DNA from 2 places in the Mesorhizobium sp. M0761 genome. Region 2 is predicted to be linked to the other one. Evidence: riboswitches for the same ligand, from Rfam matches in the RefSeq annotation. Region 2 holds a riboswitch; the other holds the start of a gene.
What was found. A riboswitch is a leader RNA that binds a small molecule or an ion and turns the genes downstream of it on or off. The one in region 2 is predicted to bind S-adenosylmethionine.
Positions count from the first base shown of each region.

Region 1: it holds a riboswitch for S-adenosylmethionine, as region 2 does, so the genes downstream of both, NKI32_RS09800 (O-succinylhomoserine sulfhydrylase) here and metX (homoserine O-acetyltransferase MetX) in region 2, are expected to answer to the same signal.

Region 1 covers NZ_JAMYPF010000005.1:1,160-5,514, reverse strand. Annotated here, with positions in the region: gene apaG (Co2+/Mg2+ efflux facilitator ApaG/CorD) at 82-474, opposite strand; gene NKI32_RS09805 (ceramide glucosyltransferase) at 696-1,847, shown strand; gene NKI32_RS09800 (O-succinylhomoserine sulfhydrylase) at 1,859-3,049, opposite strand; SAM riboswitch at 3,107-3,184, opposite strand; gene NKI32_RS09795 (2'-deoxycytidine 5'-triphosphate deaminase) at 3,325-4,355, shown strand, end outside.
Region 2 covers NZ_JAMYPF010000019.1:94,585-98,939, reverse strand. Annotated here, with positions in the region: gene metW (methionine biosynthesis protein MetW) at 1-206, opposite strand, end outside; gene metX (homoserine O-acetyltransferase MetX) at 203-1,372, opposite strand; SAM riboswitch at 1,433-1,510, opposite strand; gene hisC (histidinol-phosphate transaminase) at 1,637-2,746, shown strand; gene NKI32_RS25405 (prephenate/arogenate dehydrogenase family protein) at 2,751-3,686, shown strand; partial or broken gene NKI32_RS25400 (sugar kinase) at 3,693-4,355, opposite strand, start outside.

The DNA of each region.
Region 1 (4,355 bases), on a different contig from region 2:
GAAGATAACCTCATGACTCTGGCGCTGCCCCTCATTGCCCTGCCGGGCATTTCTCCCCGTATAGTGACGGGGAGAAAACCCCTAATTCACCGTCCGTCGGGTCCCCGGCAGATCCAGCGAAAACGCGGGAATAGCGACGTCGAACGTCTCGCCCTTTTTGTTGCGCATGGTGTAGTGGCCGACCATGAAGCCGGAGGGCGTCGAGAGCGGGCAGCCTGACGTGTATTGATAGCTGTCGCCGGGATTGAGCTCAGGCTGGTCGCCGACCACGCCGGCGCCGCGCACTTCCTCGACCCGGCCGCTGCCGTCGGTGATGTGCCAGTAACGCGCCATAAGCTGCACGAAATCGTCCGACTGGTTGTCGATCGTCACCTGGTAGCCCCAGACATAACGGTTCTCCGCCGGGTCCGAGCGGTCCTCCAGGTAGAACGGTCTGACCTGCACTTCGATGTTGCGCGTGACGGCGCGGTACATGGGCTGCTCCGGTTGCGCAGCAGGGAACATTTGTCGCGCCATGCGGTTTGATACGCGCAGAGCGGCATGTCCTGACAGCCTCAAAGCGCAGTGCCGACAAACAATGTCATTTAAGTGACACATGACAATGTTGGTGTGCGCAAACCTTGCCGGCGACTCAAGGCCCATCTGTCGACTGACAAAGCAGCCGCGAGCGGCCTTTCCGGAGTGACCAGATCTCGATGGAACCAGCTCTCACAGCCGCCTTCGCTTCCTCCGCTTTGCTTCTTTCCAATCTCGCCAGCATCCTGCTTGCTTCGTCGAAACTGCAAGCGCGTCGCCTTATCCCTCCGCCGTCCGGCGAGCAGCCACCGGTCTCGATCGTCGTGCCGTCGCGCGGCGTGGAGCCGTTCACACAAGAGACGCTGCAGCGAGCCTTCTCGCTCGACTGGCCGCGCTACGAACTGATCTTCTGCGTCGCTCACGCCGACGATCCCGTCGTCAAACTGATAAACAGGGCGATCGTCCTGTTTCCCAACGTGCCGGCCCGGCTGCTGATCGGCGACGACCGCGTCAGCAGCAACCCGAAGCTCAACAACTGCGTCAAGGGCTGGGAAGCGGCGCGCTATCATTGGGTTATTCTGGCGGATTCCAACGTGCTGATGCCAAGGGATTACGTCCAGCACCTGATGGCGGCCTGGCGGACCAATACCGGGCTTATCTGCTCGACGCCGATCGGCTCTCGGCCGGATGGCTTTTGGGCCGAGGTCGAATGCGCGTTCCTCAACACGCTGCAGGCGCGCTGGCAATATGCCGGCGAGGCGCTTGGCCTCGGCTTTGCCCAGGGCAAGAGCATGCTGTGGAACAAGCCGATGCTCGATACCAATGGCGGTATCCGCGCGCTGGCCGCCGAGATCGCCGAGGATGCTGCTGCAACCAAGCTGGTCAACGGACTGGGCCTGCGCGTCAATCTCGTTGCCTCGCCTTTCGAGCAACCACTGGGGCAGCGCCGACTTGCCGACATCTGGTCGCGTCAGGCGCGCTGGGCGCGGTTGCGCCGCGTCACTTTCCCGCTGTTTTTCGCACCCGAGATCCTGACCGGCGTCGCCGTGCCGTTGGCGTTGGCGCTGGTGGCGGCAGCAAGTGCCGGCATCAGCCTGCCGGCCACGGTGTTGGCCGTGCTGACGGCGGCCTACATTCCCGAATGCGCGCTGGCCGCGGCCAAGGGCTGGCATCTGTCGCTGCGCATGGTCCCGGCGATGATGGTCCGCGACATGATGCTTCCCGCCATCTGGGCGCGCGGCTGGCTGAGCGGCGCCGTCGATTGGCGCGGCAACACCATGATCATCGGCACCAAGGCAGCCGAGCTGGAAGAGGCTTCGTCGGGAGCGTGACGCCTCGCGGCCTACCCGGCTGCCTTCAGCGCCTGCGCAACGTCCTCCAGCAGATCGTCCGTATCCTCAAGACCGACCGACAGCCTGAGCGTTCCCGGCCCGATGCCAAGCTCGGCGCGAGCTTCGTCGCTGAGGTTCTTGTGCGTGGTGGTCGCCGGATGGGTGATCAGGCTCTTGGCGTCGCCGAGATTGTTGGAGATCAGCACGATGTCGAGCGCGTTCTGCAAGGCGAAGGCCGCCTGCTTGCCGCCCTTCACGTCGAGGCAGATCAGCGTCGATCCGCCCGTCATCTGCTTCTTGACGATGTCGGCCTGCGGGTGGTCGGCGCGGCCGGGATAGATGACGCGGGCGATTTCCGGCCGTCCTGCCATGAAATCCGCGATCTTGGCCGCGCTTTCCGTCTGCTGGCGCACCCGAACCGGCAGCGTCTCCAGGCCCTTGAGCAGCGTCCAGGCGTTGAACGGCGACAGGCTCGGGCCGGTGTGGCGGAAATAGTCGTGCAAATTCTCGTCGATCCATTTCTTGTCCGACAGGATGATGCCGCCGAGACAGCGTCCCTGGCCGTCAATGTGCTTGGTCGCGGAGTAGACGACGATATGGGCGCCGAGCTGCAAGGGCTTCTGCTGCAAGGGCGTGGCAAAGACATTGTCGACGATCAGCCTGGCGCCGATCGAGGTGGCGAGCGCCGCCACCGCTGCGATGTCGACCACTTCCAGCGTCGGATTGGTCGGGCTTTCCAGGAAGAACAGTTTCGTGTTCGGCCGCACCGCCTTTTCCCAGTTGGCGATGTCGGTCCCGTCGACCAGCGTTGCCTCGATGCCGTATTTCGGCGCCAGCGTCTCCACCACCCAGCGGCAGGAGCCGAACAGCGCGCGCGCCGCAACGATATGGTCGCCGGCCTTGGCGCTGCACAGGAGCGCTGCCGTCACCGCAGCCATGCCGGACGCCGTGGCGCGCGCATCTTCGGCACCCTCCAGCGCGCACATGCGCTTTTCGAACATGTCGACGGTAGGGTTGGCATAGCGCGAATAGATGAAGCCCGGCTCCTCGCCCTTGAAACGGGCCTCGGCAGCCTGCGCCGTCTCGTAGACATAGCCTTGGGTGAGGTACATCGCTTCGGACGTCTCGCCGAACTGGGAACGCAGCGTTCCCCCGTGCACGAGTGCGGTCTGAGGTTTCCAGTTACGCTTCTTGGTGCTCATCGCTTTTGTTCCAGACACAAAAAAACCGGCCGCGAAAGTCGCAACCGGTCCATATGGCCTTGCGGCCCGACGGTCCTTTAGCGACTTGTTTAACGTGGCTGCAAGCCGACCGGCCAAATCACCACGGGATAACGACCCTTTAGACCTCACCTGCGCTTGCGTCAATTGCCGGCTTCATTAAGAGGTTTGTACTAGGCAGGTTCCGCAATAATATCCAGCGGTTTTGCGGCAAGAACCTGCCACAAAGAGACCGACCTTGGAGCGGAGCCAGCCTTTTGCGGCAGACAGGCATTCTTCCCGATCAGGACATTTCCGCGCTGTTTCAGTCCGGCGCGCTGGAGTCGCCGCGCGCGCTCGATGTCGACCAGGTGCAGCCGGCGAGCCTCGATCTGAGGCTCGGCGACAAGGCTTTTCGCGTGCGCGCCTCCTTCCTGCCGGGTCCCGATCATCTGGTGGCCGACAAGCTTCACCGGCTGAAATTGCATGAGTTCAGTCTCGCCGAGGGCGCGGTGCTGGAAACCGGCTGCGTCTACATCGTGCCGCTGCTCGAAAGCCTGGCGCTGCCCGCAAACGTGTCGGCCTCGGCCAACCCGAAGAGCTCGACAGGCCGGCTCGACATCTTCACCCGGGTGATGACCGATCGCGGCCATGAGTTCGACAAGATCGCCGCCGGCTATCACGGACCGCTTTATCTTGAAGTCAGTCCGCGCACCTTCCCGATCGTCGTACGCGCTGGATCGAGACTGTCGCAGATCCGCTTTCGCACCGGCAACGCGCTGTTGTCGGAGGCAGAGCTGAACGAATTGCACCGCGCCGAGATGCTGGTGGCGACCGAGCCGCCCAACATTTCCGGCGGCGGCATTGCGCTGTCGATCGATCTTGACGGCGACCAGAACGGCCTGGTCGGCTATCGCGGCAAGCATCACACCGGCTTGATCGATGTCGACAAGCGCGCCGCCCAGGATGCCGCCGATTTCTGGGAGCCGCTCTATAAGAGCGGCGCCGGCGAACTGGTGCTCGACCCGGACGAGTTCTACATCCTGGTCAGCCGCGAAGCCGTGCACGTGCCGCCGCTCTACGCCGCCGAGATGACGCCCTTCGATCCGCTGGTTGGCGAATTCCGTGTTCACTATGCCGGCTTCTTCGATCCGGGCTTCGGCCATTCGGCCTCAGGCGGCACCGGCAGCCGGGCGGTGCTCGAAGTGCGCAGCCACGAAGTGCCGTTCATCCTCGACCACGGCCAGATCGTCGGCCGGCTGGTCTACGAACACATGCTGCAGCGGCCGCAGGCGCTTTACGGCACCGA
Region 2 (4,355 bases):
CCCTGGATGACCGAGAGACCGCGCGCCACGCATTCATTGACGCCGCGCTGTGACAGCTCCAGCCCGCGGCCGTCGACCTGCTTGGTCTCCTGCAGGAGTTCGAGCAGCAGGCCGTCGCCGGAGCCGACATCGAGCACCCGCGACTGCGGCGGTATCAGGTTGGCCACGACTTCGAGGTCGACGCGCTGGCTGCCATTGACGCTCATGAGGCGAGCCCCCTTGCGCGGGCCGCCGAGCCGATGAAGCCCTTGATGGCGGCAAACAGTTCGGGTTCATCGAGCAGGAAGGCATCATGGCCGCGGTCGGTGTCGATCTCGACGAAGGAGACGGAGGCGCCGGCGGCGTTGAGCGCATGCACGATCGAGCGGCTCTCCTCGGTCGGGAACAGCCAGTCCGAGGTGAAGGACACCAGGCAGAAGCGGGTCTTGGTCCCGGCAAAGGCATCTGCCAACCGGCCGCCATGGTCGGCGGCGAGGTCGAAATAATCCATCGAACGGGTCATGTAGAGGTAGGAGTTGGCGTCGAAGCGGTCGACGAATGTCATGCCCTGGTGGCGCAGATAGCTTTCGATCTGGAAATCTGCGTCGAAACCGAAGGTCAGCGCTTCGCGGTCCTGCAGATTGCGGCCGAATTTCCGATGCAGGGCGGCTTCCGACAGATAGGTGATGTGGGCGGCCATGCGCGCCACGGCGAGCCCCTTTTCCGGGCGCTTGCCGTGCTCGAAATATTTGCCGCCATGCCAGTCCGGATCAGCCATGACAGCCTGGCGGCCGACCTCGTGGAAGGCGATGTTCTGCGAGGAATGGCGTGCGCCTGTGGCGATCGGCAGGGCCGAGAAGACGCGCTCGGAATAGCATGACGCCCATTCCAGCACCTGCATGCCGCCCATCGAGCCGCCGAGCACGCAAAACAGCTTTTCGATGCCGAAATGGTCGACCAGCATCAGTTGCGCCCGCACCATGTCGCGGATGGTGATGATTGGCAGGTCGAGGCCGTAGGGCTTGCCGGTGGCGGGATTGGTCGAGGCCGGACCGGTGGAGCCGAGGCAGCCGCCGATGACGTTGGAGCAAATGACGAAGAAGCGGTTGGTGTCGATGATCTTGCCGGGACCGATCAGCACTTCCCACCAGCCGGGCTTGCCGGTCACCGGATTGGTGCTGGCGACATGCTGGTCGCCGGTCAGCGCGTGGCAGACCAGGATGGCGTTGGTGCGGGCATCGTTGAGGGCGCCATATGTCTGGTAGGCGATCTGGAACGGCGACAAAAGCGTGCCGGCGTCAAGCTTCAGCGGCTTGTCAGGGCCAAAACGCAACACAGGGCTCGACGGGTTGTCGGCCTCGTTGTTGGTTTTTGTAGCGCGGAGCGCGGCCATGTGACTCTCCTTGCCCGCAGTCAGGCAATAAAAAACCGGCAATGCGATCGCAAAGCCGGTTACGTCACGCAAACGGCCCTTTAGCGAGTTGTTTAACGTGGCTGCAAGCCGACCGGCCAAATCACCACGGAACTGTTGCGTTCTTCTAGAACTCGTGCGGCCCGGCGTCAACGGCCAGCTATTGCCCGCCTCTCGACATTCGCGGCTACGGCTTGTATTTCCGCTGCGGCCTCCGGACGGAGGCATTCTCGATGGATTTGCGACATGGACAAGACAGCGGACAAGGCACGACCGACGCCCCGCGCGGGCATTATGGACATCGACGCCTATGTGCCGGGCAAGAGCACAGCACCGGCCGGCGTCGCCAAGGTCCATAAACTATCGTCGAACGAGAACCCGCTCGGCCCGTCGCCGAAGGCGATCGAGGCCGCGCGTGAAGTGGCTGCCAAGCTCGATGTCTATCCCGATGGCACCGCCCGCCGGCTGCGCGAGGCGATCGCCGAGGTGCATGGCCTCAACCCGGCAAACATCATCTGCTCCAACGGTTCTGACGAGATACTTGGCCTGCTGGCGCAGACCTATCTTGCGCCAGGCGATGAGGCGATTTTTACCGAACATGCCTTCATGGTCTACAAGATCTACATTCAGTCGGCGGGGGCCAAGCCGGTTGCTGTGAAGGAAACCGAGGAACGCGCCGACGTCGACGCGATCCTGGCCGCGGTGACGCCGCGGACCAAAATCATCTTCCTCGCCAATCCCAACAATCCGACCGGAACCTATCTGCCGTTCCAGGAGGTCCGCCGCCTGCATTCCGCGCTCCCGGGCAACGTGCTTCTGGTGCTGGACGCGGCCTATGCCGAATATGTCAGGCGCAATGACTATGAGGCCGGCATCGAGCTGGCGGGCAGCGCACAGAATGTGGTCATGACCCGCACCTTCTCCAAGCTTGGCCTTGGCGGCGCGCGCATCGGCTGGATGTATGGCCCACTGCACATCGTCGATGCCATCAACCGCATCCGCGGCCCTTTCAACGTTAACGCAACAGCGATCGAGGCCGGCATTGCCGCCATCCGCGACCGCGCCCATGTCGAGCGCAGTTCGTTGCACAACGAGACCTGGCTTACCTGGCTGAATGAAGAACTGACGAAGCTTGGGCTGCGCGTGACGCCCAGCGTCGGCAATTTCGTCCTCATCCACTTTCCCGACGACAAGAGGCATTCGGCTGAGGCGGCGGACGATTACCTCACCCAGCGCGGCTATATATTGCGGCGCGTTACCGGCTATGGCTTTCCCAATGCGCTGCGCATGAGCGTCGGCACCGAAGAAGCAAATCGCGGCGTCATCGATGCCCTCACGACATTCCTGAAAAGCTGAAACAATGACAGCACCGATGTTTGAAAAGATCGCGCTGGTCGGCATCGGCCTGATCGGCTCGTCGCTGGCCCGCATCATCCGCCGCGAGGGCCTGGCCCGCCATGTCGCCATCGCGACGCGCAGCCCGGCCACGCTGGCGCGGGCGAAGGAGCTCGGTCTTGGCGAGAGCTACACCACCGACGCCAGGGAAGCGGTCCGCGACGCCGACCTGATCATCGTCTCGGTGCCAGTGGGGTCGTCGGGCGAGGTGGCGCAAGAGATCGCAGCGGCGCTGAAAAAAGGCGCCATCCTCACCGATGTCGGTTCGACCAAGGCCTCCGTCATTGCGCAAATGCAGCCCTATGTGCCGGACGGCGTGCACTTCATTCCGGGACATCCACTGGCGGGTACGGAGAAATCGGGCCCGGATGCGGGTTTCGCCGAGCTGTTCGAAAACCGTTGGTGCATCTTCACGCCGCTGCCCGGCACCGATCCGGCGGCGCTGGAAAAGCTTTCGGAGTTCTGGCGGCGCTGCGGCTCCAACATCGACACGATGGACCCGCAGCATCATGATATGACGCTGGCCATCGTTTCGCATCTTCCGCATATCATCGCCTACAACATCGTCGGCACCGCCGACGATCTGGAATCGGTGACCAAGTCGGAAGTGATCAAATATTCGGCTTCCGGTTTCCGCGACTTCACCCGTCTGGCCGCCTCCGACCCGACCATGTGGCGCGACGTGTGCCTGCACAACAAGGATGCCATCCTGGAAATGCTGGCGCGCTTTTCAGAGGACCTCGCCTCGCTGCAGCGGGCGATCCGCTGGGGCGACGGCGACAAGCTGTTCGACCTGTTCACCCGCACCCGGGCCGTTCGCCGTTCGATCATCGAGGCCGGCCAGGACATCGACGTGCCGGATTTTGGCCGCCAGGCGGTGGAACATCCGGCGAAGAGCTAAGTCTCCTCAAGCGGGCCATGTCGCCGCGACCATGGCCATTCCTCGTCCCTGTTTGGCGCCCCCAGCCGGCCGCCGAAGCGCTGGCATTTGAGCGCGGCCGCCGCGCTGGCAAAGCGCAACGCCTGCTCGATCGGCATGGTTTCCGCCAACGCGACAGCAAAGGCGCCGTGGAAGACGTCGCCGGCGGCAAGCGTGTCGACCGCCTTGATCTTCGGCGCCGCGATGTGGCGCACGCATCCGGCGGACCGGTCATGCCACCAGCTTCCCGCGGCGCCGCCGGTCACCGCCACGAAGGCATCGGTGCGGCTGGCGAGGTCGGCACAGGCGGTTTCGGGGTCCAGCGCATGGCCGCAGACGATGCGTGCCGCCGACTCCGAAGCGACGATGTGCGATGCCAGCGGCAGCAGGTGCTCCAGCACCTCAACCGGCGCCGTGTCGGCGTCGAGGATGGCGGGACGGCCGGCGCTGCGCGCGGCGGTCAAGGCAAGAGCGGCGGCGCCCGGCCAGCGCACATCGACCAGCACGGCATCGAAGCCGGAAAGATCGGCGACAGGCACCGCCTCGGGGTCGGCCTGCGCCTTTGGGTCGTAGAAGGGCACGATGATGCGCTCGCCATGAGCGTCGACCAGGATCGCGGCCAGCGCCGAGCGGGCGCCTTCGACGCGGCGG